Regions from separate parts of the Alteromonas sp. 14N.309.X.WAT.G.H12 genome, predicted to be linked through region 1. Evidence: predicted binding sites of a transcription regulator. Region 1 holds the regulator's gene; the other holds the start of a gene.

Region 1 (16,344 bases):
GCGGTACAAGCCAACGAGACTAACAACGCCGTGATATTACTTTATCATCACGTATCCGATTCCACGCCTAAAAGCACCAGTGTTAGCCCTGCCACCTTTGAAACCCATATGCGTTATGTTGCCGAGCATTACTCTGTGCTGCCGTTGCCGGAAATTGTCGAAGCGATAAAATCAGAGACCCCGTTACCGGATCGCGCCATGGCGATTACCTTTGACGATGGATATGCCAATATTCTTACCCATGGTCATGCCATTATGAGGGAATTAAATCTGCCCTATACCGTATTTATCAACCCCAAGGAAATAGGCAAACAGAAAAACCAGCTCACTTGGGAACAAATTAGCCGTATGCACAAGGAGGGGGTGGATTTTGCCAACCATACCCTTGATCATCTTCATATGCTGGAACGATTGTCCGGAGAAACGGACCAGGCCTGGCTTGATCGGATCTGGCAGAACGTAGAGGAGGCCGAATCACTCATTGCCGCTAAAACAGGTCAGTCTCTCAAATTCCTTGCCTATCCCTTTGGCGAATATAATCAGGCGTTGGCGAAAAAAGTGCTGCAAGAAGGTTATGTCGGCTTTGGTCAGCATTCAGGGGCAATTAGCAAATACAGTGATTTTGCGGCCTTACCCCGCTTTCCCGCAGCCGGACCTTATGCCAGTATGACGTCGTTGAAAGTGAAAATGGCCAGTTTGTCTATGCCGGTTGTATCTACTACCGTAAAGAACCCAGAACGGGCTTCACCCACCTTAACTGCGCCACAAAGCATCACGCTAGATGCCGATGATGTGACCCTTAGTCAGGCTGCTTGCTACTTTTTGGGTGAAAAAATGCCGGTTGAAACCCATGCAAATATCCTCACTTATACGCTAACAGCGAAGTTACCCACCGGGCGTTCACGTATAAATTGTACTGCGCCTTCAAAATCCCAAAGAGGACGTTACTACTGGTACTCCCAGCCCTTTTTTGTGGCCTCAGAGGATGGCTCTTACCCAGATTAATCCTAACCGGGCAAGGTTACATGAGCGGCGGGATCCCTTTTGCCAATTGAATAAACGGCGGGGTTGTCTGCTGCTCTCGAAAGCCTAAGGCGTGATAAAAACCCAGTGCCTGACGGTTGCTCTGTTCCACATCCAGCACCAAGGCAAATTTCCCTAACGTGCGGGCATAATGTTCCATAAACCGTATCATTGCCGTTCCCACGCCTTTTCTACGGGCGGAAGCAACCACCGCGATGTGCCCTATACACAACTCTAACGCCATGGGTGAATTGAGAGAGGCTGAGTAACGCTGACTGCGCATAACCACGTCCAGGGCCATATCAAGGCCATAGTAATCGGTTATCGCCAGCAAGGTGTCCCGGTCAAAATTATCCGGCAAATGATCGTGCCAGCAGGAGATAATACCGACGACCTCATCGTTATGGCATGCTAACCAATGATTCTCGAACCCGTACTGACCATTTCCTCTTAACCAGGCAGCATGAAGAAAACCGAAAGCATCGTCATGTTCTCCGTTTCCGAATATCGAGACGAGCAGATGCTCTCCAGCTTCTAATAGTAGAGGGACGGCAATGTTCACATCCTTTGCGGTGGCCTGTCTTACAACTAGAGTCATAACTACTAATGAAGTGACACAATCTCTGGCATATCGGCAAGGATCTGCTCGGCATCGCTGATTGCTAACTTCCCGGGCTCCATAATAGGTTTAAAACGACCGATGACTTGGGCATCGGGATTCACGAGTACCACGGAAGCGCTATGATCGACCAAATAGTCAGGTTTTTCCATGTCTCCCGTTAAGGCATACATCAAACCAAGGTTCCTGACAAGGGGAAATAAAACAGAGTGTGGCCCCGTTGCGGCTAAAAATTCATTATTAAAAAAGCCGACGTAACTATTAAGTCTTTGTATATCATCCCGTTTTGGATCTACCGACAAGAACAAGACCTTAATGGGATGGTTAGATTTTATCGCCGAAAGTTTTTCCCAAACTTTACTTAATGACGCCATCGTCGTAGGACACACATCGGGACAATAGGTATAGCCAACGAAAATCAGGGTCCAGGCATTTTGCAAATTTTCACGGGTAAATGGCTGTCCATTATTTTGCGTAAGTGAAAAAGCAGCAATTTCTCTGGGCTCGGGATAATACTGAAAATACTTAACGGCAGATGAAGGTTGCGATGATGCAATGTAACGTGCACCCACAATACCGGCAACTAAAGCAACAAGTGCAATAATTCCCACAACATATTTTTGATTCATAAGCTCAACGGTACGTAATGATCGAATAAAAGTACCACAAACAATAACATGAGATGCAAGATGGAATAACGAAATGTTTTTATCGCCGTATCGGGTTTACTGGCATATTTTAACCGACACGCCCACATGACAAATCCCGCATTAAGGGCTAAAGAGCCCAACAAATAGATAAGATGGGACATGCCCACCAGATAAGGCAACAAGCAAACCAAAACCAGTAAAATAGTGTAACCGAGCACCGATGTTTTGGTAAATTCAATGCCATGGGTCACGGGTAACATGGGTACTTTTGCCCGCGCGTAGTCTTTTTCCCGATGGATAGCCAAGGCCCAAAAATGGGGTGGCGTCCAAGTAAAAATGATTAAAACAAGTAACAGTGCGTGAGCATGTATTTCATTGGTTACGGCTGTCCAACCCAACAAAGGTGGCGCCGCCCCCGCTAAGCCACCAATCACAATATTTTGCGGCGTTGCCCGTTTTAAGAACATGGTATAAACCACGGCATAACCGACCAGACTTGCCAAGGTGAGCATTGCGGTTAATGCATTCACAAAGAACCACAGTAAACCAAAACCGGTAACACCCAGCGCAAAGGAAAACATCAAGGCATGGGAAACCGACACTTTCCCTTTAACCACCGGCCGGTTAACGGTTCGGGCCATCAAGCCGTCAATGCGATGATCCACCACATGATTGATAACCGCAGCGGCAGAGGCCAGCATACCGATCCCCGCCATGCCCGCAAACAATGTGCCCCCATTTACCCACGAATCCGTCGCTAAACACATACCCACCAGCGCGGTGAGTAAAAGTAACAACACCACTTTGGGTTTCGTTAACTCATAGTAATCCCGCCACGTTGCGGAGGTACCGGCATTTGCGCGCGTAGAAGGCGCCACAATCGTTTTAGCCATGAGCTTCCCCTTGCGTCCGTGAAACTTGATAGGTTATCCACACCATTACCAGTAGCAAACATGCAGCCACAAGATTATGGGCAACGGCCACCAGCACAGGAAGGCTTAAAACAATGTTGCTTACGCCCAAGGTGACCTGCAACATCAGCACACCAATTAACACCATGCCTGCGGTTTTCAGTGGTGCTGAAACTTCTCGGCTATACAAACGAAACCCTAACCACAATAAGTACAAGAAAGTGATCACCGCGCCGGCACGATGAACAATATGCATGGTCATTCGTTCACCATACCCATGGGCTCCATATTCATAGGTTTCAGCGTAAGGCACACTGAAGGCCCCCGAGAAATCCAGGCGTTGTGCCCAACCGTCTTCACACACCGGAAAATCCGTACAGGCCAATGCAGCATAGTTTGCCGACGTCCATCCACCCAAACCGATTTGCAGCAACAAGATGCCAAGCCCAACCAAGGCAAATTTAGTAAGACTATTTATTCTTCGTGGGGCTTGCCGGTGTTGCTCCCTGAGCTTTAAATGCAATAAAAACAACCCCGCCAACAGGGTAAAACCACCCAGCAGGTGGCCCATAACAATCACAGGTAAGAGATTCATAGTGACTGTCCACATGCCCAGTGCGGCTTGAAAGATCACCAATCCGGCCAGAAACAGCGGCAACCGCAGTGACTGCCCTTGATGACGTTGTTTAAGCGCCAACACCGCAATGGTGAAAATACATAACCCTAATGCCCCTGCAAAATAGCGGTGGATCATTTCATTCCACGCTTTGGCGGCCTCCACCGGTCGGTGGGGGTAGGCTTGATTGGCTGCCTCAACATGGGCATCTTGCACCGGCACGCTAAACAAGCCGTAACAGCCCGGCCAGTCCGGGCAACCTAGCCCAGCATCCGTCAGACGGGTATAGGCCCCAAGAACAATAACCACAACCGCTAACAGTAAACTGAACAACACTAATTTTTTCATCTTGTTCACCTATCCAATGCGCGATAATTTAAGCAGCTTTTTCACATCAGACAGGATGTCTCTGCTGCTTTGCACTGCCGCTTGTTTATCTTCATATGTAGGGTAACGAAGCATGGCGTTATTTAGGGTATCTACCAATAAAATTCCTTCTCTATCGGGCGGCGCCAATACATTCCCAAGTGCCATATCGCCAACGCTGACAAGATGAAACCGGTCATCTTTACCCAGGGCTTGTACTAGGGTTGGATCGCTTTGGCCGGTGACCAATACGGTCGCCTGCGCCCGATCGGTTTCCCGCCCCAACGCAAGCCACACCTGACTAATACTGTAAATGGCATTCTCACAGGCTTTGTCGCAATGCTCAGGCAACAAATAAACAATGCGCCACTTCGGCGTCTCCTGCTTAAACACAACGCTTAAATCCCGCACGGGTTGCAATAATTCCCCTTTATTGGTGGCCGCGCTATTAAACCATCCATTGTCCAATGCCAATTTGGCGATGAGCACCGGCATGATAAATACCAAAAACACACCGATTAACGTGATCTTGCTGCGTTTGTGAGACATGGCCATTACCTTTTATGTTTCGATGTTAATGCAAAATACCCGACCATCGCCGCCGCCATGGCTAGACCGAACCATTGAATGGCATAACCGAGATGTTTTTGCGGAGGCATGACAACAGGTTGCCAACGACGTACAAATTCACCTTCTGTGGGTGTGGTTAACTTCACCACAAAAGGTGCCATGTTCATTCCGGTTAATTGACGAATAAACGCCATATCAATTTGTTGGATAATGACGGGAAAGGCAGAATCCAGCGACAGGGTTTCCCTTACCACCGGATTTTTTTGCGGCACGGTGACCCGGCCATGAAAATGCCGATAGCCGGTTTGAATACTTACATCGGGCAAATACTCCCGACTCAATGGTGCTTCGACCCAACCAAAGTTCACCAGTACTGGCCCTTCGTTTGTCACCACAGGGGCAAGGATATCGAACCCTACCCGTCCGTTTACCACCTGGTTGTCGAGATACAACAATTGGGTTGTGTCTACTTTGCCGTTAAACCCTACTTGATAATCCCGAATATCCTCCCGACGCGGATCCAACGCCTTAAGGGAAATTGCACTTTCCTGACTTTTTTGCGTTATGCTGGCTAAACGTATTTCTTTTTGGTGCATGCGATCCAGTTGCCAGAAACCAAGGCTAATCATGCAAATGATTGCCACACTGACTAAAGCTGCCGTGGGAAGAGATGAGCGCATTTCATTGATTTTCATAACCGCTTTGCTCCACCGTTGGAGAATAAAATGACAATAAAAATTATTCTTGTGTGTTTGCTTATCTACATGATTGTTAATTTGTTTTTAGCCATGAAAGCAATGATGAAAAACGATCCTGACGGGCCACCGATGAGTAAATATATTGGCCGCCGTGTTTTCACCTCTGTTGTCATTGTTATTCTCATTTTGGTTGCCATGGCAACCGGATTAATTACCCCGAACCCTCGCCCGTACTAACGGGCGTTCCTTACAGTACATAAACAAACATAAACAACATCACCCACACCACATCGACAAAATGCCAATACCAACTGCCGGCCTGAAACGCAAAGTGGTTGTGGGCGGTAAAATGCCCCTTGAGCACCCGTAAGAACAAGACGATGAGCATGATGGTGCCCAAGGTCACGTGCATGCCATGAAACCCTGTGAGCATAAAAAATGTGTTGCCGTAGACGCCCGACTGTAGCGTTAGCCCCAGCTCATGGTAGGCATGAATGTATTCTTCCACCTGCAAGGAAAGAAACCCGATGCCCAGTAATATGGTTATCCCCAACATGAGGGTTAATTGCTTACGCTTACCTTGCTCTAATCCCACATGAGCAAAATGCAGCGTCACAGAAGAAATAAGTAAAATAATCGTATTGATGGTGGGTAAGCCCATCGCCCCCATTTGTTCGGTAGTGGTGCCTCCGGGGGTGGATATCAGCGGCCACATGGCTTCAAATCCCGGCCACAACACCTCGTTTGTCATGGCGTTGTTCGACGCCCCGCCAAGCCAGGGAACCGAGATCATACGGGCATAAAATAAGGCACCAAAAAAAGCGCCAAAAAACATCACTTCGGAAAAAATAAACCAGCTCATGCCCTGACGGTAAGAGCGACCTAATTGATCGCTATACAAGCCACTCATGGACTCATCAATTTGATTCTTAAACCAGCCGAACAGCATGACCAACAAGGTGATGATCCCAAGCCCCAGCACACGAGTGCCAAAACCGTCTTCACCATTGCTGTTTTCAATGACCGTATTGGCGGCCCCCACTGCAATTAAGAACAAGGCTACAGCACCCACAAAAGGCCATGGACTTTGGGCTGGCACGTAATATCGCTGATATTCTTGTTGCATAGTGACTCTCCTTCCTGCCTAACGACTGCCGCTGGCAGGCTGACGTAAAAATGGGTTCTTGCTATTGGTGAGATCGTCTGCGCGATCAGTCACGTCATACAAGGTGTATTGCAAAGTAAAATAGGTGATGTCGTCGGGCAGATCCGGATCCACATAAAACGACATGGGCATCCAGGCTTCCTGCCCCGCCTGAAGTGTTTGCTGATTAAAACAAAAGCACTCGGTTTTATTGAGATAAAGCGCCGCCTGGCCTGGGCTGACAGAGGGTATGGCCTGGGCAATAATATTGGTTCGGGCGGGGTTATGAACATAAAATGACACCGTGTTAATTTCACCGGGGTGCACGCTTATCCGCTGGGTTTGTGCCGAAAAGGCCCATGGCATACCGGAGTTTGTACGGGTAATAAATTCCACCGTAACAGAACGGCTACTATCCACATTTCCGCTTTTCCATTCCGCCGCCGAGTTTTGGGTTTTGCCATTAATCCCCGTGACATCACAAAACACGTCATACAGCGGCACTAACGCAAAGCCAAAGCCGAACATCCCCACCACGATGACGACTAATCGCAGGGTTAATTTACGGTGTTGAGACGTGGATGTGCTCATAATTGGCCGCTACTTCACAACCGGTGGTGTTTCGAAGGTGTGGTAAGGAGCAGGGGACGGAATTTCCCACTCCAGACCTTCTGCGCCTTCCCATACGCGATCACTGACCGCTTCACCTTGCTTTTTACAGGCTTTAATCACCACAGCCAGGAAGATCAACTGAGACAAACCAAAGGCAAACCCCCCTATGCTTATCCATTGGTTATAATCGGCAAATTGCAGCGAATAATCGGGAATACGTCGGGGCATACCCGCAAGACCCACAAAGTGCATAGGAAAAAACAGCACGTTGACAGAAATAAGTGAGCACCAGAAATGCCATTTCGCCAAGGTGATATTAAACATTTTCCCTGTCCACTTAGGCAGCCAGTAATACACCGCAGCCATAATTGAGAATACCGCCCCTGTCACCAACACATAGTGGAAATGTGCCACCACAAAATAGGTATCGTGGTACTGAAAATCCACCGGCGTGATGGCCAACATCAACCCAGATAGGCCGCCTATGGTAAAGAGCACGATAAACGCAAGAGCAAAGAGCATGGGCACCTCGAAGGTCAGGGAGCCTCGCCACATGGTAGCCACCCAGTTAAACACCTTCACGCCCGTGGGGACAGAGATGAGCATGGTAGCAAACATAAAGAACATTTCCGCAAACACCGGCATGCCTGTGGTAAACATATGGTGAGCCCATACGATGAAGGACAGCAATGCAATAGAAGCGGTGGCGTAAACCATAGAGGCATAGCCGAATAAGCGCTTACGGGCAAAGGTCGGAACAATTTGCGAGATAATGCCGAAGGCGGGCAAAATCATGATGTACACTTCAGGATGTCCGAAAAACCAGAAGATATGCTGGAACATTACCGGGTCGCCGCCACCGGCGGCATCAAAGAAGCTAGTGCCAAAAAATTTGTCGGTTAGCACCATGGTGACAGCCCCAGCTAACACCGGCATAACCGCGATAAGCAAAAATGCAGTGATTAGCCAGGTCCACACAAATAAGGGCATTTTCATCCACGACATACCCGGTGCACGCATATTGAAAATGGTCACAATGACGTTAATGGCCCCCATAATGGAAGATATCCCCATGATATGAACCGAAAACACGAATAACCCTGTGCTGTCACTGCTGTAGGTGGTGGAGAGCGGAGCATAAAAGGTCCAGCCAAAAGCGGGGCCACCCCCTTCAACAAATAAGGAACCGAGCAAAATAGCAAAGGCAAAAGGCAGGATCCAAAAACTCCAGTTGTTCATTCGTGGCAACGCCATATCCGGCGCACCTATCATCATGGGAATGAGCCAGTTTGCCAGCCCGGTAAATGCCGGCATAACGGCACCAAATACCATAATTAGTCCATGCACCGTGGTCATCTGGTTAAAGAAATTCGGTTGCACAATTTGCAAACCCGGCTGAAATAATTCAGCGCGGATCACCATGGCCATCGCACCACCCACAAGAAACATAATAAAGGCAAACCACAAATACAGGGTGCCAATATCCTTATGATTGGTGGTGAGTAACCAACGCATGATCCCTTTCGGTGCGCCGTGGTGATGATCGTCGTGTGCCAATGTGTGATCTGGCATTAAGGTCTCTGTCGCTTTGGTCATAGCACGCTCCTAAATACCTGTTCCGGTGGCAACCGCATTAACGTCTTTTGGCTGAATAATATCGCCGGTATTGTTACCCCACGCGTTACGCTCGTAAGTAACCACCGCGGCGATGTCTTTTAGTGAAAGCATTTTGCCAAAGGCCTGCATAGCAGTACCGGCTTTACCATTTAAGACGATATCAATGTGTGCTTGCTGATCGTTTAATACTATTGGACTGCCTTTAAGGGCAGGAAAGACGCCGGGTAGCCCCTGTCCGGTGGGCATATGACAAGCAGCACAGGTGCTGTTGTAAACTTTTTCCCCATGGATCATGAGTTCATCCATACTCATATTCATAGCCAAAAGCCGCTGTTCTTCTTCTTTGGCTTGTTTAACTCTATTTTCTTCTGCGGTCATCCATGCTTGGTAGTCTTCCGGCGTTTTGGCAATTACCACCACCGGCATGAAGCCGTGATCTTTACCGCATAACTCAGCGCACTGACCCCGGTATATGCCCGGCTCATTCACGTTGGTCCAGACCTCGTTAATAAACCCCGGATTCGCATCTTTTTTAATGGCAAAATCCGGTACCCACCAAGAATGGATCACATCGTCAGAGGTAATCAGAAACCGCACTTTCTGCCCCGTGGGGATCACCAAAGGCCGGTCAACCTCAAGGAGGTAATTTTCCCCTTTAGTAAATTTATTCGCGATTTGTTCTTGCTGGGTGGCCAAAACGGAATAAAAAGCCACATCACTATCCATGTATTTGTAATGCCATTTCCACTGGGATCCGGTGACTAATACGGTCATGTCAGGCTCGCTGGCATCTTCCATCGCAATCAAGGTGCGTGCGGCCGGTACGGCCATAAACACAAGGATTAAAAAGGGAATGATCGTCCAGGCAATTTCCACTTTAATGTTTTCGTGAAAATGCGCCGGTTTAGCGCCACGGGATTTACGATGCCGGATAATTGAGTAAAACATGACGCCAAATACCAACACAGCAATAACCACGCAAATAGAAAACATGAGCATGTGAAGGTCGTAAACCTGACCACTAATATCTGTTACGCCAGGACGTAAATTTAATTCCCCAGCTCTTTGTGCAGTCGATTCGGTTTTTGCGAAAACCCGCATTGATGTAAAGGCGAAAAAGCCCCCCAAAACCATCATTGCGTTACGTACGTGTTTCTTCACTCAACACCTCCGTGATGGAGAACCTTGTAGGATGTTTACAGTACTCGATTCTGTGATGATAGCCGTCCCGGCTTGTTAATTTTTTTCCTCTTTTGTTATTAACTTGTTAATAACAGTATAAGAATTAAACACATTTAAGATTTTGTCTAGTCTTTCATTCATTATTTCTTAAAAAACTTTTTCGATTAGAGGTGGGAAATGCGTATAAAAATTCAGCAGGACATTACAGGCGGGGCTTTGCCACGATTACGGTGAATGTGGAATCGAATACCAACTTGATGATATTGTTTGATGTCGCATGCAATTATACAGTGAGACTTGATAAGTCACTGTGGTGCATTGCGCTTTTAGAATTCATCACAATCATCCTCAGCATGCCTTTTAGAATTTAAAAAAACAAAACACTGACAGGCAGCAATGCGCGTAAACCGAACTCTAGGTGTCAGATTGACCACACAATTGGGCAAATTAACCAGAAGTTACCCATGCTACTTTAGTTTACCCATTTAAAATTCATAACTTATTGCTATAAAAGAAAAAAATATTGTGGTCTATTAATTGCCTTTCTTTCAATGGAATAAGTCAGCAGCGGGCAATGGCCATAATTCAGCGTCCGTATGTTCATGAGCAGAGAAGTAAGGTTAGCAGCGATGACGTCACAAGGTAGGAGCTCGTTACACTCGAATAATAAGCGAATTGCATGGATCGATAATTTGCGCGCAGTAATTATCATTTTCGTTGTTCACTTTCATAGTTGCATTACCTATAGCCATGTAGGTGATTGGTATATCAAGGATGGACCAGAAGGAACACTGACTGAAAAACTCCCCTATATTTTCTGGATCTTCCATCTACAATCGTTTTTTATGGGCGTGCTATTTTTCATTGGTGGATGGATGGCTTATGGCGCCTTGCAAAGGAAAGGAAGTTGGAATTTTATTGTCGAACGTACGAATAGACTTGCCGTTCCCGCACTTTTGTACATGTTTATTGTCCATCCGTTTATCCTATACAAGTTAATGAACGGAACAACAGGGTCTGCTAGGTTTACTGATCTTACAATTTATCTTAATTACATAAAATCAGGTGACGTGTGGAGTGGTAGTGGTCCCTTATGGTTTGTGTTGACCCTGCTTGTATTTTGCATCAGTTTTACATTATGTAGCGTTTATCCGAATACGCTCAAAATCAATACACAACCTTCACTGCCGTCTACGCATAACTTCTTTATTCTTGCTTTATTCCTATCACTGGCTACCGCCATAACCCGCATCTTTTTTCCTATCGGAACAAGTGTTTTTAATTTTCAGTTCGCTTATTTCCCTCAGTACATCGTATTTTTTATCTTGGGAATTGCGTTAGCTCAAAATGGGGGATTGGATAAGATCACCGACTGTAGGTGGGCAAGAAAAATAGGCTTGGGGGCATTAATCGGTGGCCCACTTTTCCTAGCCCTTATCCTATTTATCGGTGGGGGGCCAACAGAAGGTCCTCAACCGGGAGAGCACGGCCCCATATTGTATTTCGGAGGACTGAATTTGTATGCTTTTTTAGCGGCTACATGGGAGCAAACCACAGGCATGGGTTTAGCATTGGGGATATTGGTGTGTTTCAGAAGGCAGTTTGATGTCAGTAACGCGGTCACCCGTTGGGTATCGTCTCGCTCATTTGCTGTGTACTTTATTCATGCGCCAGTCCTTGTTTGGTTAACCACCATGTATGATTCACTAGCCATAGACACATTTCCAAAAATCTTACTATTAACGCTCTCTGGATTAATCATCAGTTTTGGATTTGCTGAGATAATAAAACGCACTTGGGGTATAGGTCGCTACTTTTGATTTTACGGCTGATACCGTTTTGCTATTTTTATTAAAACCCGCACCTTGGTTTCATATCCAGATACGAAGTTCGACATTGTTTCATTTAGTGCATAACCCTTGCATTGGCCATGACAGCCTTCCGAGATGGCTGTCACGAGTGATTGTCGAGTAGTGATGACGGCTTATTATACAAACGGCTGTCAGCTTTCATTGAGCCCTATGATTCAGAACTGACCGTTCAAGTCAGGGCTTCATATGATTCGGGTAAGTCATAAAACAAGGGGGCCGCTCGATGATGGTTACATCCAATCGGCGTTTCTGATCACACCCACGGCAATACCTTCAATATTGAAAGGCTCTGAGGCTAAATCAACCTTAATGGTATTAAAGTCATCGTTTTCAGCGTGTAACCACACTTCCCGGCCACGCTTTTCTAAACGCTTAACGGTGACGTCTTCGTCCACCCGGGCCACCACAACCTGACCGTTATGCACATCGGTAGTGCGATGTACGGCAAGCAGATCGCCATCCAAAATGCCAATGTCCTTCATGCTCATGCCGTTTACTCTGAGTAGAAAATCGGCGCGGGGATGAAATAGCTCTGGATCGACCTTGTAGTGGGTCTCAACGTGTTCCTGAGCCAATATAGGCTCACCAGCTGCCACTCGACCGATTAACGGTAAACCCGCCTCTTCGTCGTTGTCAGCTTCAAGAGGAATGTTTAGCTTAATACCCCGGGAGGTTCCCGCTAAAATCTCGATAACCCCTTTTCGTGCCAAGGCCTTTAGATGCTCTTCGGCGGCATTGGCAGATTTAAACCCGAGCTTTTTCGCAATTTCTGCCCGCGTTGGAGGCATACCGGTTTCCAGCATGGTGGTTTTGATTAACTCGAGAACTTCCGTTTGTCTGGGTGTAAGTGGACGCATAAACAGCCTGTTTTTCTATACAGTTTCTGTAAGTATATACAGTTCAATTGTAGAAACAAAGGCTTAATTTTGCGCCTGGGGCTTAATTTGCCCAATTAACCTATAAAATACCCTCTTACCCTTACTCAGATTCCAACGACGAGGCCGTAATATGGTGGGCGGTGACCCCAGCAGGATATAACCAGCTGCGTCTAAATGTCGTGGTAACGGTAGAGTTGGTAAAACCTGTGTCATGCACAATTTTCTTCAGTGAACGATGAGAATAACAGCGCAGATTAGACACCAACCCATCCCACAGCAACATAAGGGGAACAATAGGAATAAGATAAGTGAAAATGGCCGTCACCAGCAGTTGTCGTCGTTCGGTAATAAAAGGCAACAAGATCATCGCAAGTAACGGTCCGAACAACATAGAAATGTAGCTAACAACTGAGTTGTCACAGTATTCCAATACCAGAATGTCGTTGCCATGGGAAAGGTTAAGACGCAAAATCTCCGCCACCTGCTCATCATCAAAATGGTGAAAGGAATTAATAAAAATTTTCGGGATTTGAAAATCAGGATTGTCTTTTAATACATCGATGGGTTGATCTAAATAGTGGATGCGATCATCACCGAGGTTATTAATGTGTTCCCTAAACTCCGGGTTTTTATCTATCATAAAATCAGACAAATAAAACTTTACCCCGTCGTTATCCATTTCTTTAACCAGCAGTTCATTGACATAACCACTACCGGCACAGGGATCAAGCACGGTTCCCCCCGCTTTACTGATAAATGCTTTAAGTTCAGGTAGCCACAACTTGTGATAACCCATTAACTTATAGAGCGCCCCCATAAAGCGGCGAAGAAAAGCATGATAAAACTCCGGCACCCAGAATAAATCACCAAATTCGAATAGTTTTTTCTGCATAGCGTTTCCGTGTTATTCCTGTTTGTTAACTCGGCGCAGTGCCGGATAAAAAGTCGTCAGATATGAGTATCAGTATGGCTCAAATAACGCGTATCGTGACATTGTATTTATTTTTCTCTGAACTTTAATTGGCGCAGCTGCGTTTATGACTCTATGAAACTCACTGTTAAAGCTATATTTGCCAGCTATTTTGCTGTCCTGTTCACCTTTGCCGTGCTCGATGCACTCTGGCTAGGTATCATCGCTATGCCGTGGTATCAGACAGCCTTTACGCAGCTCTTTAGAGAACCATTTATTATCTGGCCTTGGGTCGTATTTTATCTGCTTTACTGCGCATCTGTGGTCTATTTGATAATACGCCCTTATATAAACCAGAACCTGATCCAAACCGCATGGGGCGGTTTTGTGCTAGGTGCAACCGCCTACGGTACCTATAATCTTACCGCCTATGCCATTATCGAGCATTGGCCACTTACCATGACATTCGTAGACTGGTTATGGGGCAGCCTTGCCACCATGATCATGGCGTTCACCGGCGGTTGGGCAGCCAGAAAAGCCAATGTAAAATCAAAGGGACAGGGGTGACAGTCCCGACGAGACACTCTATTATGATAAGCCCATCACAGATCATCTAGATCGCCGCGGGTTTGTGATAAACTGCGCCGGTTATTTTAATACAGGATTTTCTTTTCATGTCGTGGTTGCGAAAAACGCTGCTTTCGGTGTTTCACTATCCCGTGAAGCTTTTGGTTAAAGATCATAATATTCCGGCAAATGTTGAGTCTGAATTGGGTATCGACAGAAGCAAGCCCATTATCTACTTGCTGCCTACCAATTCGGTGACGGATCAACTTGCCTTACGTATGTGTACAGAACGATTGGGATTACCCAGTCCTACCGCAGGAATCGAAGTGGCAGGTAAGCACTATCCAGGTAGTGTCTTTCTGCGCAAAACTGAGCCCTTGTTCGCTAAAGGCGCCTCAAGCACCGATGTGGAGGCCGTTTTCTCCAGTCTGTTTCATTTACATCGCGACCATGACGATGTGGATGTGCAGGTAGTACCTGTGTTTGTCTCTTGGGGACGGGCGCCGGGTAAAGGCTCTCCTAATTTGGGCGATCTCATTGCCCATCATGCATCCCCCAGTTGGCTAAGAAAGTTCTTCATCGTGATGTTTTTGGGTCGGGATAATTTCATTAATTTTAGCAAAGCCGTTTCTGCCCGGGAAATGTCCACCCAACGGGGTACTGACGAATCCATTGCCCACAAGCTAATTCGCGTAGCGCGCACACATTTTCATCGTAAACGTCAGAGCATGACGGGGCCAAATTTGCTAGAACGCCAAGAATTGCATAATGCCATTCTCGGCTCTGAAAGTGTTAAACGGGCCATGCTTGAACAAAGCAATTCGAAAAAGAAGTCCAAAAAGAAGCAGGATCCCAGAGACACGGCCATCGAATATATCAATGAAATTGCCGCCGATTACCGCGAAGGATTAATTCGCTTTGGCGATCGCATACTCACCCGTATTTGGAACAAAATTTACAATGGGATCAGCGTAAAACACAGCGAGCGTATCCGTGAACTGGCCGCAAACGGTCACGAAATCATTTACGTTCCCTGTCATCGCAGCCATATGGACTATATGCTACTTACCTATGTCATTTATCACGAAGGCATGGTGACCCCTCATATCGCTGCGGGTATTAACCTGAATTTTTGGCCCGCCGGTCCCATTTTCCGGCGCAGCGGTGCCTTTTTCTTGCGTCGCAGCTTTGCGGGCAATCAGCTCTACACCGCGGTATTTCGTGAATATCTTGAACTGCTGTTTAACAAAGGCTATTCGGTAAAATATTACCCCGAAGGCGGTCGTAGTCGTACAGGACGTCTTATTCCACCGAAAACCGGTATGTTAGCCATGACCATGCAAGCGGTTGTCAAAGGCGTTCAGCGCCCAGTGAGTATTGTGCCTGTATACATCGGCTACGAGAACGTCATGGAGGTAAAAAGTTACCTTAGTGAACTGAAAGGCAGCGGCAAGAAAAAAGAATCCAGTTGGCAGGTGTTTTCTGCCATTAGAAAGCTAAGAAATTACGGCCATGGCTACGTTAATTTTGGCGAACCGATTCAGTTAAATCAGTTCTTGGAACAATCCGTACCTGACTGGCGGGAAACCTTACCCGATGACGGCGACAAAAAGCCCGCCTGGCTCACGCCCATGGTTAATGATCTGGCTCATGAAGTCATGTTGCGGATCAATAAAAACGCCGCCATTAACGGTATGGCGCTGGTCTCTTTATGCTTGTTATCGTCTAAAACCAAGACCATGACGGAAAAAGAGCTCATGCGGGCCATGTCCAATTACCTGACACTGCTTAAAAGTGCGCCTTACAGCGACGATGCCACCATCCCCGATATAAACGCTAAAACAATGTTGGCAGAAACCTTAGCGCTAAAACGCTTTGACATCAGTAAGGATGGATACGGCACCTTGGTTTCACCGTTAGAAGACGCGGCAATATATCTCACTTACTATCGCAACAATATTCTGCATTTATTTGCCTTACCTGGCGTGATCATGTCCACCGTATTTGCCAGACCCGGCATTCATCGCCACGAAGTATTACGGCTCATGGCAGCATTTTATCCCTTGTTGCAAAAAGAACTGTTTATATACATGACTCAGGATCAAGCGCT
Region 2 (16,344 bases), on a different contig from region 1:
GTACAAGGTGACGCCGTTAATTTGGCCTTTGCATTCCATACGCCGCTTCACATTTTTAAACTGTGTTAATGCATTTATGGCATCAAGGGTGGTAACCCCCGCATGATGGGCAGCGGCAATAGCCATTAAGGCGTTATCCACATTGTGCTGACCCACTAACTCCCATCTAACGGTGCCAATGGTTTCGCCTTTAAACAACACGTTGAAATCGCTGCCGTCGGCTTGGTTTAGTTGGGCCTGCCAGTCAGTACCTAAGAACTGTTGCTCCGACCAGCAGCCTCTGGTTAAGGTTTCATGTAGGGCTTTATCATCCTTAGGGGAAACGATGAGTCCGTTTTGAGGCACAGTGCGAATTAGGTGGTGGAATTGGGTTTGAATGGCGCCGAGATCGGCAAAAATATCCGCGTGATCAAATTCCAAATTATTCAAAATCAGTGTGCGGGGGCGATAGTGAACAAACTTGGAGCGTTTATCAAAAAACGCGCTATCGTATTCATCCGCTTCAATTACGAAAAATGGGCTGTCTCCCACCCGGGCGGAAATACCAAAATTTTGCGGAATGCCGCCAATGAGAAAACCGGGGTTTAAACCCGCGTGTTCAAGGATCCAAGCCACCATACTGGAGGTGGTGGTTTTTCCGTGGGTACCGGCAATTCCAATAACCCAGCGAGAGGTGAGTAAATTATCCAATAACCACTGGGGACCACTGGTATAAGGTAAATTTCTGTCTAGTACATATTCTACCGCAGGATTGCCACGGGACATGGCATTGCCAATGATTACCATATCCGGCGCCGGTTCGAATTGGCTAGGATCGTATCCTTCAGTCAGCGTAATGCCCAAGGCTTCCAATTGGGTACTCATTGGTGGATAAACATTGCGGTCAGAGCCTGTCACCGTGTGGCCCAAAGATTTAGCGATTGCGGCAATGCCACCCATAAAGCTGCCACAAATCCCAAGAATATGAACGTGCATAAGATTCCCGTGTTTAATTAAGGCGGCTACTTTAGCAGAACTACCCGTGTGCATGCCAATATCAGAATAAGCCGTTTCCCTTCGGCCCATTCGCGGTTACAATCATTTTTAACTGTTTCCATTAAATTAAAAAAGCTTACGGCGTGTTGTGCGCGCAATGGTTGTATAACATCGAAGAAGCAGTGTTTATTTAGGGTTATGTTGGCAGGATCGCCGACCATTACCCAAATTGTCACCCTACATGCAAATAAAACAAGGCTATTGCTTACAATGAAACGATTAAATTCTCAACTTCAAAAAGACGGGGCTCCCCTCGAACTGATACTTCTAATACGTACTTTGCTGGCAGGATGTAAGGAAATCTCTTTCCGCGTAAGTCAAGGGGCGCTAGCTGGTGTGTTAGGGTCTACGCTGAGTGAGAATGTTCAAGGGGAAACACAAAAAAAACTGGATGTGATTTCCAATCAAATTTTAAAGGATACCTTGGCCGAATCCGGCTATGTGAAAGCCATTTCCTCTGAAGAAGAAGATACGGTGGTTCCTTGTAATCCTGAAGGGAATTATTTGGTGAGTTTTGATCCCCTCGATGGTTCATCAAACACGGAAATAAACAGCCTGATCGGTACCATTTTTTCTATTGCCCATGCGCCTCAGTGGATGGAGCCGGATGATCCCTCTGCCTTTTTACAGCCTGGCACTCAAATGGTCGCGGCAGGTTATGTGTTATACGGGCCCTCAACCATGCTGGCCATGACCACAGGACGGGGAACACATATCTACACACTGGATAAAACCCATGGCGGCTTTTTGCTTACCCATCCGAATATTCAAGTGCCGGAGCAAACAACGGAATTTGCAATCAACGCGTCGAACCAGCGTCATTGGGAAGGGCCCATGAAAGCCTATGTGGATGATTTGCTGGCTGGAAGTGATGGTCCGCGAGGAAAGAACTTCAATATGCGCTGGGTGGCGGCCATGGTGGGGGATATCCACCGTGTACTTTGTCGTGGCGGTATTTTTATGTACCCTTATGATAATCGTAACCCATCGAAACCCGGTAAACTTCGTTTGTTATACGAAGCCAACCCCATGGCCTTTTTGATGGAACAGGCGGGTGGTCTAGGTGAAACGGGCGAGGGACGTATTATGGAAGTTATGCCCACAGAAATTCACCAACGGGTGCCTGTACTGTTAGGTTCAAAAGAAGAAGTGGAAACCTGCTTGTCCTATTTTGACAACGCAAAATAAGCCTATTCACCGGCAAAATAATGAACAGCACCTAAGACATGTGTCTTAAGCAGTTTTTATTTTGCCGTACTCACCGTATACTTATGCGCGATTTACCCGGGAAAGAAAATGCGATACGTTTTTTTTCCCGGCTAAATTCCATTTTAATTAAGTAAACAAAGGACTATTTCATGAGCCTTAACTCCGTTCCTGCTGGTAAAGATATGCCAGAAGTTGTGAATGTAATCATCGAAATTCCAGCCCAGGCTAATCCGGTGAAATACGAAGTTGATAAAGAAACCGGCGCTATGTTTGTGGACCGTTTTATGGCCACCTGCATGCATTACCCTGTAAACTATGGTTATGTTAACAATACTCTGTCTGAAGACGGCGATCCTGTTGATGTATTAGTGATGACACCGTTTCCGATTATAAGTGGTTCCGTAATTAAGTGTCGTCCTGTTGGCGTACTTAATATGACTGACGAATCGGGTACTGATGCTAAAGTGTTGGCGGTTCCCGTTGATAAGTTGTCTACGATTTATCGTGATGTAAAAGATATCAACGATGTGCCTGAGTTACTGAAGCAACAAATTGAGCATTTCTTCTCTCACTACAAAGATCTTGAGCCTGGAAAATGGGTTGAAATCGATGGTTGGGCAGATGCTGCAGCAGCAAAAGAAGAAATTATCGCTAGCGCCAAACGTTACGAAACGGCGGAATAATAATTCCTTCGTTAATAAAAAAGGCCCATGGGGCCTTTTTTTGTGTCTGCGGTGCGGCGCTATTTATACAATGGCTTCGGATAAAGATTTCCACAGGTTATACTTTCGTTGTATAAGCACATATCCCCTCTTGTGAACAACCGTAAAAAACGACTGTTTTTTCAGGAAGTGCTTATGGATGATAGCGGCAAAGTCCTTTTTCCAAGCAGACCTGTTTAGGCACGACTAGGGGGGAATGTGTGCGTTAATAACCTTGATATCCTTAAGCCGTCACACAGGTGCTTGAGCAACAGGCAGGGGCGTTTTCTTTTTATACAAATGTTTTAAATTGCGCTACACCCCCCATTTTTACTAGATTTGATCCGATCCATACAATTATCCCATCGTCAACACCTACTCATCGATTTTGCAAATGAAAAATGTGATGACGAACAAAACGCATCTTCGTTTTTTCAGTTGTTGTTTGGCTTTTGTTTAATAACCTGATTTAGGTGGCTGAAATAGCAGTCACAAGAACGTGGAAATAAAGGGAATGGGGAAACCCTAAATTGAGCCAGAAAAGCGGACTTTTCCACAGTATTACTGGGGTTTCGTTCACAGACTTATCCACAGGAAGTGCAGAGGGGAGATTACATCAATGGTTGATGAAATTGGCTTGATATGGAATGAAACCTGCTGTTTAACATAGAGAAAAGAGTAAAGAGATCTGCGGTTTGTGCCGATAGAAGAAGAAACTAGCGGTTATGCAATTATAAGTGATTCCTGCTAAGTTTAAATGTATTGAATGGTATTATGGTTTTTACAGGTAAAGACTGCAATTAGCGCTAGTTTATAGGAGATAGCATGCTGGTACTAAGATCAACCTTGGATGCGAAAGTAAACGAGAATAAGGCATTAGTTTCAGAAAATGTATCGTTAAGGGATAAGATCGCTGAGTTAGAAGCGCAATTGGCCGACGCGCAGTCTGATGCTGATAAATTGGCGGCGTCTTCTAAAGATCAGTATGGCGGATTAAAAAAAGCCATGCTCGAATCGTTGCAGCAAATTGGCGGTATTCGGGAAACGGTTTTAAGTTCGTTTTTAAAAATAAATGAAGAAAAGGAATATATTCTCAACATTAGTGATGTGTTTAACGAAAGCTCACAATCGCTCCAAACTATTCTTACTGAAATGGAAATGCTCAATAGTAAAATGACGCAGATGAGCGAGCGTATTTCTGGTCTTTCCGATACCGCAGATAACATTAATAAATTTGTTTCTACTATTACCAGTATTTCTGATCAAACTAACTTACTTGCACTTAACGCGGCCATTGAAGCGGCGCGAGCAGGGGATGCCGGCCGTGGTTTTAGTGTGGTAGCCGACGAAGTCAGAGCGCTGGCAAACGAAACCAATAAATCGGCAAATGAGGTGGCTGAACTGGTGCAGGGCATTATTCAGTCCACCCGAGCTGCCGTGGGTGTGGTGGGTGAGCTGCAGGAAAATAACGAGCACCTTTCAGAGGGCGTTAGCGGGTTGCACGGAAATTACGAAAAAATGGTGGAATTTAGCACCAGTATGAAAGATACGATAACCGAGGCCTCGTTACAGACTTTTGTACAAACCGTGAAGTTGGATCATGTGGTTTGGAAAAGTGAAGTCTATGGGGTTATTTGCGGGCAAAGTCATAAGAAGCCAGAAGAATTCGCAGACCATCACGCTTGTCGTCTGGGGCAGTGGTACAAAGAACAGACCCACACCGCAGTGGGTAAAAGCATGGCATTTGGTCAGTTAGATAAGCCTCATGCTGAAGTCCATCGTCTCGGTGTTCAGGCCATACAGGCCGCACTGGATGGTAATGATGGTGAGGCGGAGTCTTTGCTGCAACGCATGGAAAGTGCCAGTGCTGAAGTTGTGTTAATTCTTGATAAGATTTCAGAGCAGACTATCTGATTTAATTTAGGCTGTGGATTTGCCCGTAAGAGGAAGGGAATTTCTCTTACCTAATTTCTCTTTGTATGCTCAACAATAACGACCGGTTATTGTTGACATTTACTTTGCATAAACTCATACAAAAAAATGAAATTGTATTATAATTGAACCGCATACCGGCTTTCTATTACCTATAAGTATAAAATTTCCATAGAGGACAGGTAGCCATTGAAAGCCATTGGATCCTACGTTGTTTGACCATCGCTATAGTGAGAAATAGAATGCGTAACAATCAACCTGTAACTCAGGTGTTATACCCTCTTTCGCCCGAATCAAGATTGATCTCATCCACTGATACAAGGGGGGTTATCCTTCATTGTAATGATGCATTCACTGAAGCTAGTGGGTATTCCAAAGATGAGTTAATCGGTAAAAATCATAATGTTATCCGCCATCCGGATATGCCTTCTATGGTCTTTAAAGAAATGTGGAAAACATTGAGAGCCGGGAGAATTTGGATGGGCTTGGTGAAAAATCGTCGTAAAAACGGTGATCACTATTGGGTTTCCGCATTTGTCACACCGGTATTTGAAAAGGGACAAATAGTGGGTTATGAGTCAGTGCGTATTCCCGCGACATCACAGGAAATTACCCGCGCAGAACAATGTTATAAACGCTTGCGCAATGGCGCAGCGGCTATTCCCAAAAGTAGCCTTGTAGCAAATTACCTTTCTCATTACTTACCCTTTATCGTGGTTGGTATTCCTTTAGTTGTCGCTATTACCTTGCTTGGCGGAGGGATCTCAGGTGGGCTGGCGGCTCTTGGCCTTATTGTGTGTGCATTGTGGATGAAGCAAGTGTCAAAGGCAGAATGGTTAGATCTTATTGCCTTGTCGCCGGGGAGCTATTCTAACTTATTGGTGGCGCAGACCTATTTTAATCATATAGCCCATCGGGCTCGGGCTAAGCTAGTACTCGCCGGTGAACTGGCGCGTAATCGAACAGCCTTGGAGCGCATTCGGGAAGGAGCAAAAGATTTAAATAGTATTGCTGATTCAACCCATGAACAATCCGAAATTACCAGCCGTTCAGTGATGCAGCAAAATGAAGCAACACAATCCATTGCCTCGGCGGTAAATCAGATGTCCCAGACGATTCAGGGGGTTGCCGAGCGGGTTGAAAGTAATGCTGACAGTGCCCGAAGCGCGTCTTCGGATGTTGAAGCCGGCAATGCCAAAGCCGATGAAGCATTAACTGCCATCAATGAACTTAAAGATGCGGTGACTTCAATTTCTCAGACGGTGCAAGAACTGGCGCAATCGACAAATGATATCGGCGAAGCCGCCAGTATTATCTCTACCATTGCCGATCAAACTAACTTGCTTGCCCTTAATGCCGCTATTGAAGCTGCCAGAGCCGGCGAGCAGGGACGGGGGTTTGCCGTTGTAGCCGACGAGGTACGATCACTTGCCTCTAAAACCCGGGATTCCACCGACCGAATTCATCATATTATTCAAGTGCTTGCTGAGCGTACCGAGCGCGCGGTGCGTGTGTCGGGTGACGGCATGGCGTCAGCAGAGAAAGGGGCTAAAGTGGTGGAAGATACCCGCACTACACTGGCCGATATCAATGCTGCCGTTAGCGTTATCGCCGAGCAAACGCTGGAAATGGCAACGGCAGTGGAACAACAAAGTTCGGTGGCCGAACACATTAACCAGCAAATCGTGGAAATCGCAGATGGCGCGAAAAGTACCCACCAAGCCTCAGAAGCATCGTTAATGGCGAGTGAGCGCTTACGTAATACCGTTAGCGAAGTACATTCCGTGATCACCCGGTTTTCTACCGACGGCAATCCAAGCTAGTAAGAATAGGCCTGGCGGTTAACCCGACAGGCCACTATGCAGTGCTTGACGGTAAGCTTTTATGGCGGGTACCAAACTGGCTAACCAGGTGGCCGCCAATACAAGCATTATCACGATGGCTGTGCTACCGGTAAAGATATCCGCACTAAGAAATAGTCCGTATTCACTACTCATCCAATCGGCTGTCATTGCAATGATTGCCGAAACCAAGCCTATGGAGATTAAGCAGGCCAATAGGCTGATTAATAAGGCTTCGGTTTGAATAAGTAACAACACCGTGAAGGGACCTGCACCAATTGCCCGCAATACCGCCATTTCTTTTTGTCTTTCTCTTAAGGTGACAAGGAGTAGCGTAATTAACCCAACTAATGATGAGACTAAGATAAGTACCGAGATCGCCAGTAATAACTTCTCAACATTACCCATCAACTGCCACAATTGGGTTAATGCTACGCCAGGTAAAATTGCCATTAACGGCGCTTCTTTAAATTGATTAACCTGATGCTGAATTTGTAGTACGGCAACGCGATTTTTTAGCCCCAGTAACACCGCGGAAACTTGGGATGGGGGTTCTGTGGATAAGCGGTGGTGTTCGTCATCATGGTCATGTTCCATTGCAATGTGATGCTCTCCATCTTCTTCATGAACGTCATTGTCATGATGCGGATGTTCGCTACCTTCATGCTCATGCTTGCCATGGCTGTGATCATGGGCGGCATCAAGGCCATGCATGGTGACTTGAATCGCGCGATCTACCGGTGTTCCAGTGGGGGCGAGAATGCCGCTAACGATAAATGGATGGTTGCTGTGATGCTGAAAACTAACTGCACCAAGCCCATGAGAAATGATAATTTCATCGCCGACATGGTAGCCCAATGCTTCGGCCACATCGAACCCCAGTACGGCATCGTCATCGCTTTGAAAGGTATGCCCATGGGCAAGCTTCAGATGTTGTTTATTACCATATTGGAAATGCTCAAAGTAGGCGTTCGAGGTTCCTACTACACGATAGCCTTTGTGTGAATCTCCAAGTACCAAGGGAATCGACCAAGCAACTTGAGGATGGCTGGTAATGGTTTGTACGTCTTTCCAATCTATGGGGGAGGTTGACTCACCAATATGAAAAACTGAGTACAGGAGTAAATTTAGCTGTCCGGTTCTCCCGCCTACAATGAGATCCGTACCCGATACGGTGCGGGTGAAGCTTTCTTTTACTTGCCCCCTAATATGTTCAACGCTCAATAAAAGGCTGACACTAATGACAATGGACATCAATGTTAGCAATACCGCGCCCCGTCGATGCTTTAAACTTTCTATTGCAAGGGTTAGTCTCATTGGACGTTTCCTTGTATCGCGTTGATCTCACGGATATCTTCATGACGGGAAAAATAACGCGCCAGACTGACATCGTGACTAACAAATATAACGGCGGTGTCTTGGGCAATATCCAGTAAAAGTTGCATAAATTGATCGCGGGTTTGAGCATCGAGTGACGAAGTGGGCTCATCGGCAATAAGTAACTGAGGGCGATTGATAAGGGCTCTGGCAATAGCTACTCGTTGACGTTGTCCTACGCTTAATGTTGCCGCTTTTTTGCGACCAATGGTCGGAGAGAGTTGTAGATGCTCCAGCATGCTAGGAATACGTTGGCGTGCTTCAGTCATGCCCGCCTTGCCTTTATAAAAATAGGCCGCTGCCTCAATATTTTGCTGAACGGTTAGGTATTCAATTAAATTAAATTGCTGAAAGACCACGCCAATATGGCGAGCCCGAAAAGCATCCCGCTTTCGTGAGGATAACGAGGAAAAGGGCTGGCCAAGAAGCGTAATCTCACCTTCAGTGGGTGCCAGCGTGCCGGTTAGTAAATTCAGTAACGTACTTTTACCTGCGCCGGAAGGCCCGGCAATAAAACATTTTTCACTTTTTGCCAGATGCCAAGAGGGAATATCGATAACAGGGTTATCTTGTTCGCTATAGGCAAACTTAAGATGAGAAAGACCCACGGCCTCACCCGTCGCATCTTCGTTGGCCTTAAACGACGTGTGGTCGGTTGGCAAATTAGGTGAATCAGGCATAACAAGATAATCTCACATAGGAAAGCGTCAGGTGAATATGCACTACCTAGACAGGCGATTGACCTAGCATATCCTAATTATTTGATCTCTCTCAACGTTATGTAACGTGCGGGGCTGCAAGTTATCTTTATTTATTGGCTTTGAGTTTCACCACGTCCGCTGATTCTGCCTCTAGTACATCCGTTGCCGAAGTGCCTTTTAAGAGTTTAGTTACGGCATCTTTATTTTTTGCCAGCATAACCGAGAGTTCTTCAATGATAGCCTCATCAAGTTTTATGCCTTTGGCGTCGATGTAAGTGGCTAAGTTGTCTGCTGCGTCCAGCATTTTATCGTACTGATCGGCTTCCTTTTTATCGGTAGTAACCAATTTTTCAACCCCTTTATGTGTAACAACGTATTGCACGGTAATCGCCATATTGTGCCTCCGGTCTGTATTTGCAGAAAAATGATAATAAATGCGCCACAGCGGCAACTGTATAAATAAACAGTATTTATTGCAACTGTTTTTACCCTTTTTACGGTTGCCCTAAGGTGTTTGTTTTATGTCCTATTTCTATTGAAGCACAATCCTGGGTTTCTTTCTGGCTTATTCTTAGTTTGTCCGATAAAGTGAAATCTGCATCCCTTAACCACACCATAATTGTAAGGCAGATCATGCAAGTAAAAACCCTTCCTTTACGCTTGTTGGCTTGTACCCTTGTACTCGTTGCCGGGTGCAATGACATAAAAACGCAACCGAAAACGAAAAGCAAGAGTGAAGCGCCGGCTACCCAAACCACCAAAATACAGTATGAAAAATTTCAGCTGGATAACGGATTGAATGTGATTTTCCATGTGGACCGTTCTGATCCCGTTGTGGGCGTTACATTAGCCGCGCATGTGGGCTCTGCCAGAGAAAAACCTGGACGTACAGGATTTGCCCATTTGTTCGAACACTTGTTGTTTTTAGAGTCGGAAAACTTAGGTAAAGGCGGCCTGGATGAAATGAGCGCTCGCATAGGGGGGTCAGGAGCCAACGGTTCTACCAGTCGAGATGTCACGAATTACCTGCAAACTGTACCGAATGACGGGTTAGAAAAAATGCTGTGGGCCGAAGCAGATAAGCTGGGTTACTTTATCAATACGGTAACAGATCCTGTGTTAGCCAAAGAAAAGGAAGTGGTTAAAAATGAAAAACGCCAACGGGTAGATAATCGTCCTTATGGCCATAAATTCGGCGTGATCACTGAAAATCTTTATCCCGAGGCTCACCCTTACAGCTGGCAAACCATAGGTTCTCTTGAAGATATTCAAGCTGCATCCCTTGCCGATGTAAAAGCCTTCTACAAGAAATGGTATGTGCCGAACAATGTTACACTGGTCGTGGCGGGTGATTTTGATACACAACAGGCAAAGTTGTGGGTTAAAAAGTACTTTGACGAAATTCCACGGGGCGAGGATATTGCACCGCTGGCGACGCAGCCTGCTAATCTTTCCCAAACCAAGGATCTTTACTACGAAGATAACTTTGCGACCTTGCCGCAACTGACACTGGTATGGCCCACGGCGGAAAAATTTCATCCAGACAGTTATGCCATAGAAATATTGTCCAGACTTTTGGCCGAGGGTAAACAAGCGCCACTCTATAATGAATTAGTCGATAAACAAAAGCTGACGGCAGATGTGTCTGTGTTTGATTATCGTACTGAATTGGCGGGCGAATTTATTCTTACTGTGAATGCTTTTGATGGCGTGGATTTAGATGCGGTAAAAGGTGGGTTGGATGCGGCCTTTTTACGGTTTGAAACTGAGAAATTCACTGATGCCGATTTACAGCGTATAAAAGCCGGGCTGGAAACGGAATATTATCGTCGCTTAGCCAGCGTCTTGGGAAAAAGCGCCAGATTGGCGGATGATAATTTGATCGCTGGCGATCCTGATCTTATCAATAAAGAAATCAACTTTTATCGCAATGTGACCACCGAAGATGTATGGCGGGTTTATGAGCGTTATATTAAGAATAAACCCTATGTTTCCACCAGTTTTGTGCCTAAAGGTCAGTTAGCGCTGGCATTAGAAGGGGCAAAGCCAGCTTTAGTGAAAGAAGAACATATAACGCCGGCCAAAGAGCAGGATTTTACCTCTGACGATGAGCTAAGTTACCAAAAGACACCATCTAGCTTTGATCGTACTGTGGAGCCACCTTATGGCGATACGCCGAAGATCCCAGTGCCCAATGTGATGCAATCCGCGTTACCTAATGGCATAAAAGTGGCCACTTTTTTCACCGACGAAGTGCCATTGGTTGAACTGCAACTTTCCTTAGATGGCGGCGCACTTTTCGATGGTAAGGAAAAAGCCGGAACAGCGAATTTGATGGCGGAGTTACTGAATCGGGGAACGAAAGATAAAACGCCCACCGAACTGGAACAGGCAATTAAACAATTGGGCGCCGAAATAGACATTTTTGCCAGTAAAGAGGCTCTTTCCGTACGGGTCAGTACGTTGTCCCGAAATTTCGATGCCACGGTGGCATTGGTGGGGGAAATGCTGTTGTCGCCGCGCTGGGATGCAACGGAATTTGAATTAGCTAAAAATGAGGTGCTTAGTCAAATAAAGCGCCGGGAAAGCAACCCTGACGCCATTGCAAAAATGGAAATGAACAAGCTGCTTTATCCAAAAGGGCACCCTTTAGCAAACCCCTTATTAGGCGATGCAGCAACGGTTAATCGCATCACTTTGGAAGATTTAAAACAGTATTACGAAAGCTATGTTGCACCGCAATTTGCCAGTGTGCTGATTGCAGGGGATGTACAACATGAAAATGCCATTAAGGCCTTGTCGGTGCTCAGTGAAAATTGGCCGCAGACATCAGTGGCCTTGCCCATATTGCCCGAGGTGAAAATACCACAACAATCTACGATCTATTTTTATGATATGCCAGGTGCAAAGCAATCCACGATAACCGTGGCACAGCCGTCGTTGTTAGCGGATAACCCAGATTATTATTCGGCCACGGTGATGAATTATATCTTAGGTGGAGGCGGCTTCGCTTCCCGTTTAACCCAAACGTTGCGGGAAGATAAAGGCTATACCTACGGAGCCTATTCGACGTTTAATGCGTCACAGTATTCCTCTGAGTTTATGATAAATACCAGTGTACGTACGAATGTGACCTATGAATCTCTGGCCCTGATTAAAGAGATTGTGACCGATTATGGCGATACCTTTAGCCAAAATGATCTTGCCACCACGAAAAGCTACTTATTGAAAAGTAATGCCCGTCGATTTGAAACCCTGGGCGCGAAATTGTCCATTCTGGAAAATATTGCCGTACTTGGGTTGCCTAATGATTATGTGCAGCAACGGGCGAAACAGGTTGAAGGTATGACCATAGAGGAAATTCAACGGTTGGCACACCAATACATTAAACCGCAAAACCTGATTTATGTGGTAGTGGGTGATGCAAAAACACAACGTGAACCCTTAAAGGCGCTGGGACTAGGCGAGGTAATACCCCTTAATTGATTGATAAATGAGGGCACAAACAATCTGCTTGGGTCCTCATTCATTACATATTGCGTTTTATGCCTTACAACGCACTAAGGGCGCTTATGATGTCGTCAGGTTCTGCGCGCTTGCGGTAGTCCACATCCACAAATCGCCATACCACTTCCCCTTTTTGATTCAGCACAAAGGTAGCGGGGATGGGCAGTACGTTACCGTTGCCATTATTGATTTCTGTTAAATCCAGTTGTCGGTCTTTGCGCATGTGCTCGGTAAGTACATCGGGGACGGTCCAGGCAACACCAAATGACTGTGCCACTTTGGCGTCTTGATCTGACAGCACCGGATAGGCCAGATTTTGTTTTTCAAGTTGGGAGAGGGATTCATCAGGTTTTTGCGGGCTTATTGCCACCAATTCGGCACCTAATTGACGGATCTCGTCAAGTTTACTTTGTAGTGCCCGCAGCTCTAAATTGCAGTAAGGACACCAACCGCCACGATAAAATGTAACGACAACTGGGCCTTTTTCCAGCAATGCGTCAAGGGAAACAGACGTGTTATTGGCATTAGGTAACGCAAAGTCTGGGGCGACCTGACCAAGGGTAAGGGCATTGCCTCCGGTTTCAAACGCTCTTGCTTCTTCAATAAGTGCATCTACCGCCGCCATAAAGGTGGGGTTTGCACTTCGTGTTTTTTCAATTTGTGCATCGGTTTGACTGCGTAAATCGGACATGACAAAACTCCTGATGTAAGTATTTCAACATTGATACTAAGTGAGTTGATGCTAACAAACGTGCTACGGCAAAGAATGTTAACCATGGTGTACCTATGATATTAACCGATGAATCACTCATAAGAACGCTATTTAGGCGATAACCCCTTAAAACCACATTCTTACGCCGGCAATCACGCCTGACTCTGTGGTGTAACTTGTATCGGTTTCCCTTTCTTTTTGCCAATACATGCCAATGTAAGGCGCGAATTCCCGAGTGATTTCAACTCGGTATCTTAGGCCGATACGTAGTTTTTCGAGGCCGCGTTGCCGATTGAAGCGGTGAGAATCCGACAGGTTTACATTGGCTGTAATACGGGGTTGAAGATAGCTTGTTTGGGTGAGAAGTAACTCGTATTCTACTTCGTTTAACCACTGCAATTGCCCAGTTTCATTGACAATGACATTGCTGTCCACCTCAAACCAATAGGGGGCTAAGCCCGTTATACCCAATACCCCATAGTGCTCTCGTTGATTTGTGGACATTGATTGTCGAATGCCTAGTCCTGCCTGCAATGACCAAAACGGTGCAAATAAATAGCTATAACTGAGGTCATTTCGTTCAAGGTCTGACCCTTGAGCGTCGTTAAGTACATTTTCGCCTTCCGAGCGCAACACCACGCGATGGTAATCGCCCCCGTACCAGCCTGTAAGGTCCCAGTTAATACTGGATTGGCCGTTGTATCGGTTCACTTCTAACTGATCTACCATCAATTGGCCTAAATAGGTTTCTTCCATGGGCGCGGGCCACTGTGAGGGATCGGCAATAGCTGGAGTACAGAAAAAACCACACGCACAAATGAGCCAGACTTTAATCATGGCTGTTTCCTCCATCCTGAACATTGACTACCCGAAACATCCCGGCTTTCATGTGATAAAGCAGGTGGCAATGAAAGGCCCATTTTCCTTTGGCATCCGCGGTAACTAAAAGGGACAGCTTTTCTGCTGGTTTTAAACTAACAGTATGTTTCCGAGGGCGGGGGGACTGGCCATTTTCAAGCTCCATCCACATACCATGCAAATGAATGGGATGATCCATCATGGTGTCGTTTACCAGAATCAGTCTGAGCCGCTCACCGTATTCAAAATGAATGGGGCCAGTTACTTCACTGAATTTTATGCCATCAAAGGACCACATATATCGCTGCATATTGCCGGTGAGGTGAAGCTCGATATGCCTATGGGGAGGTCGGTTATCCGGCCAGGGCGTGGCGCCAATTAAATCTTGATAGACCAGTACCCGGCGCCCGTTATTTTCTAAACCTAAGCCAGGTTCATCCATTCGCGGTTTAGGATCATGGGCAATCATGGCAGCGCCCGCACCATGCTCCTTAGGGCTGTGATGGATTGGGATTGTATTCACTGGGATCTCAGCCGGTTGTGGTGATCTATGTGCCATGTGCTGGTGGCCCGCAGTGGCCGACATAGGTTCGGAAGACGATGAACCTGCCATATTCATTGTATGGTGACCTGTCATTTCATGATCCATAGACATGGCGTTCATACCCCGTTCCACCATCTTTCGGCGGGCGGGAACGGCTGCGGTCAAACCAGGTTGCGGGGTGAGTGTGCCACGGACAAAACCGCTGCGATCATAGCTCTCGGCAAATAGGGTGTAGGCTTTGTGGCTTTTCGGTTGGACCACAATATCGTAGGTTTCGGCGATGGCAATGCGTATTTCATCCACGGTGACAGGTTTTACAGGCTGCCCGTCTGCGGCCACCACCGTTAATGATAACCCCGGTATACGAAAATCGAAGTAAGTCATGGCTGAACCATTGATTAGTCGTAAACGGACTTTTTCACCGGGTTTAAACAGCGCCTCGTAGTTCATCAGTGAATCTTTACCGTTCATCAGATAGGTATATACGCTGCCGGTAACATCAGCGATATCTCTTGGATCCATGCGCATGCTATTCCACATGCTACGATCTTGCCACGTGGCGGCTAATCCATTTGTGTGTATATCCTGTAGGGTGTCAAAAATCGTCCGTTTTTGATAATTGTAATACCCCTCAGAGACTTTAAGATGCCGGTAAATGTCATGGGGATCCGCAAAGGTCCAATCAGACAATAAAATGGTATGCTCTCTATCCGCCCCCATATCACCATTTTTAGGCATGATCACCAGCGGACCAATATGGCCAGACTGTTCCTGTAACCCTGAATGACTGTGATACCAATAGGTACCGTTTTGATTAAGGTCGAAGGTATAGCGGAAGGTCGAGTTCGGTTTTATTCCAGAGAATGAGAGGCCAGGTACGCCGTCCATATCAGAGGGCAGAATAATACCGTGCCAATGCACCGAGGTATCTTCTTTTAACTGATTGACCACGTCGATGATAGCGGTTTGCCCTTCGGTGAAGCGTAGTAAGGGGCCTGGCATCTGGCCATTTAAGGTGATGGAACTTTGTTGTTTGCTACCAAACTGAAAATTGTGTTTGGCGACGCGTAAGGTAAAAGGGCCCGTATGCACGGGCGTGTTAGCTGTTAAGCCCTGACTATAAGCCCAACGAGGCGCTGCTTGGTTTAGCACCAAGGCAGACAATGAAGTAACTGCGCCGCATAAAAATTGTCGGCGCGCAGGTAAAGTGGATGACATAAAATCCGCCCTATAAAAATAACGACTTATTCGCCCGATTAATCCTCTGGCGAACCTTAAAGATGAAAAGTGGTGTTATTGTTTAGGGGGTTTAAATAGCAGGGTGCTATATGCAGGTAAGGGAGAAACAGAGGTAAGGAATACAGCATTAAAACTAGGTACCGCGAAGGAGGAGGCTAAAGCCGGCAGAATAAATAGACTGTAATGGCATAGGGTCGCGTCACAATCACATTGGGTTTGTTGGCAGCAGTCTTTTTGTGGCTGAGCGCCGTCATCGGCGGGCATATCAGCCATAACATGATGGGACATGTGACTATGCAGGTGGGCTGAAGACAGCACTGAGGCGAACGAATTCGTTGAGAATATCGCCATTGCTATAACTAGCCACCATGCCGCAAACCTATTCATTGGCAGTTTTTATTACCTTGCATTTGATTGACGTAGAAATACTAGAGGATCCCCCTATCAGAAACAAGGTATCCAGCTTAAGTTAAAACGGGTAGGCTTGAGAGTAGCAGTAAAAGCATGGTAGGCAGTAGTATGAACCTTAGCGGTATAAAAGGCGTTATTTTTGATTTAGATGGCACCTTGGTGGAATCCACATTGGATTTTGCGAAGATGCGCGCTGCAGTAGGGTGCCCGCAGCAAAAGGATATACTGACTTTTGTTAATGGGTTAACGGATACCGCACAAAGACAAGCGGCCCATC

The links. The regulator LexA, encoded in region 1, represses DNA repair genes until DNA is damaged. The targets are predictions, from matches to a motif close to TACTGTATNNNNATACAGTA.
Positions count from the first base shown of each region.
Region 2: V5298_RS05260 (YebG family protein) is a predicted target of LexA. The motif match lies at 9,246-9,265, and genes of this name have one in related genera.

Region 1 is NZ_JBAHZB010000004.1:14,586-30,929, reverse strand. It holds gene V5298_RS03235 (polysaccharide deacetylase family protein) at 1-1,005, shown strand, start outside; gene V5298_RS03230 (GNAT family N-acetyltransferase) at 1,022-1,621, opposite strand; gene V5298_RS03225 (SCO family protein) at 1,627-2,271, opposite strand; gene cyoE (heme o synthase) at 2,268-3,185, opposite strand; gene V5298_RS03215 (COX15/CtaA family protein) at 3,178-4,167, opposite strand; gene V5298_RS03210 (hypothetical protein) at 4,177-4,734, opposite strand; gene V5298_RS03205 (SURF1 family protein) at 4,740-5,450, opposite strand; gene V5298_RS03200 (DUF2909 domain-containing protein) at 5,481-5,690, shown strand; gene V5298_RS03195 (cytochrome c oxidase subunit 3) at 5,701-6,579, opposite strand; gene V5298_RS03190 (cytochrome c oxidase assembly protein) at 6,598-7,188, opposite strand; gene ctaD (cytochrome c oxidase subunit I) at 7,198-8,805, opposite strand; gene coxB (cytochrome c oxidase subunit II) at 8,815-9,927, opposite strand; gene V5298_RS03175 (acyltransferase family protein) at 10,611-11,828, shown strand; gene lexA (transcriptional repressor LexA) at 12,110-12,736, opposite strand; gene V5298_RS03165 (hypothetical protein) at 12,858-13,649, opposite strand; gene V5298_RS03160 (DUF2177 family protein) at 13,803-14,234, shown strand; gene plsB (glycerol-3-phosphate 1-O-acyltransferase PlsB) at 14,342-16,344, shown strand, end outside.
Region 2 is NZ_JBAHZB010000009.1:3,074-19,417, forward strand. It holds gene mpl (UDP-N-acetylmuramate:L-alanyl-gamma-D-glutamyl-meso-diaminopimelate ligase) at 1-975, opposite strand, end outside; gene V5298_RS05230 (class 1 fructose-bisphosphatase) at 1,246-2,223, shown strand; gene ppa (inorganic diphosphatase) at 2,394-2,927, shown strand; gene V5298_RS05240 (methyl-accepting chemotaxis protein) at 3,771-4,859, shown strand; gene V5298_RS05245 (PAS domain-containing methyl-accepting chemotaxis protein) at 5,120-6,700, shown strand; gene V5298_RS05250 (ABC transporter permease) at 6,719-8,035, opposite strand; gene V5298_RS05255 (ATP-binding cassette domain-containing protein) at 8,032-8,775, opposite strand; gene V5298_RS05260 (YebG family protein) at 8,903-9,190, opposite strand; gene V5298_RS05265 (pitrilysin family protein) at 9,430-12,282, shown strand; gene V5298_RS05270 (peroxiredoxin-like family protein) at 12,347-12,994, opposite strand; gene V5298_RS05275 (copper resistance protein B) at 13,142-13,852, opposite strand; gene V5298_RS05280 (copper resistance system multicopper oxidase) at 13,845-15,635, opposite strand; gene V5298_RS05285 (hypothetical protein) at 15,711-16,043, opposite strand; gene V5298_RS05290 (HAD-IA family hydrolase) at 16,161-16,344, shown strand, end outside.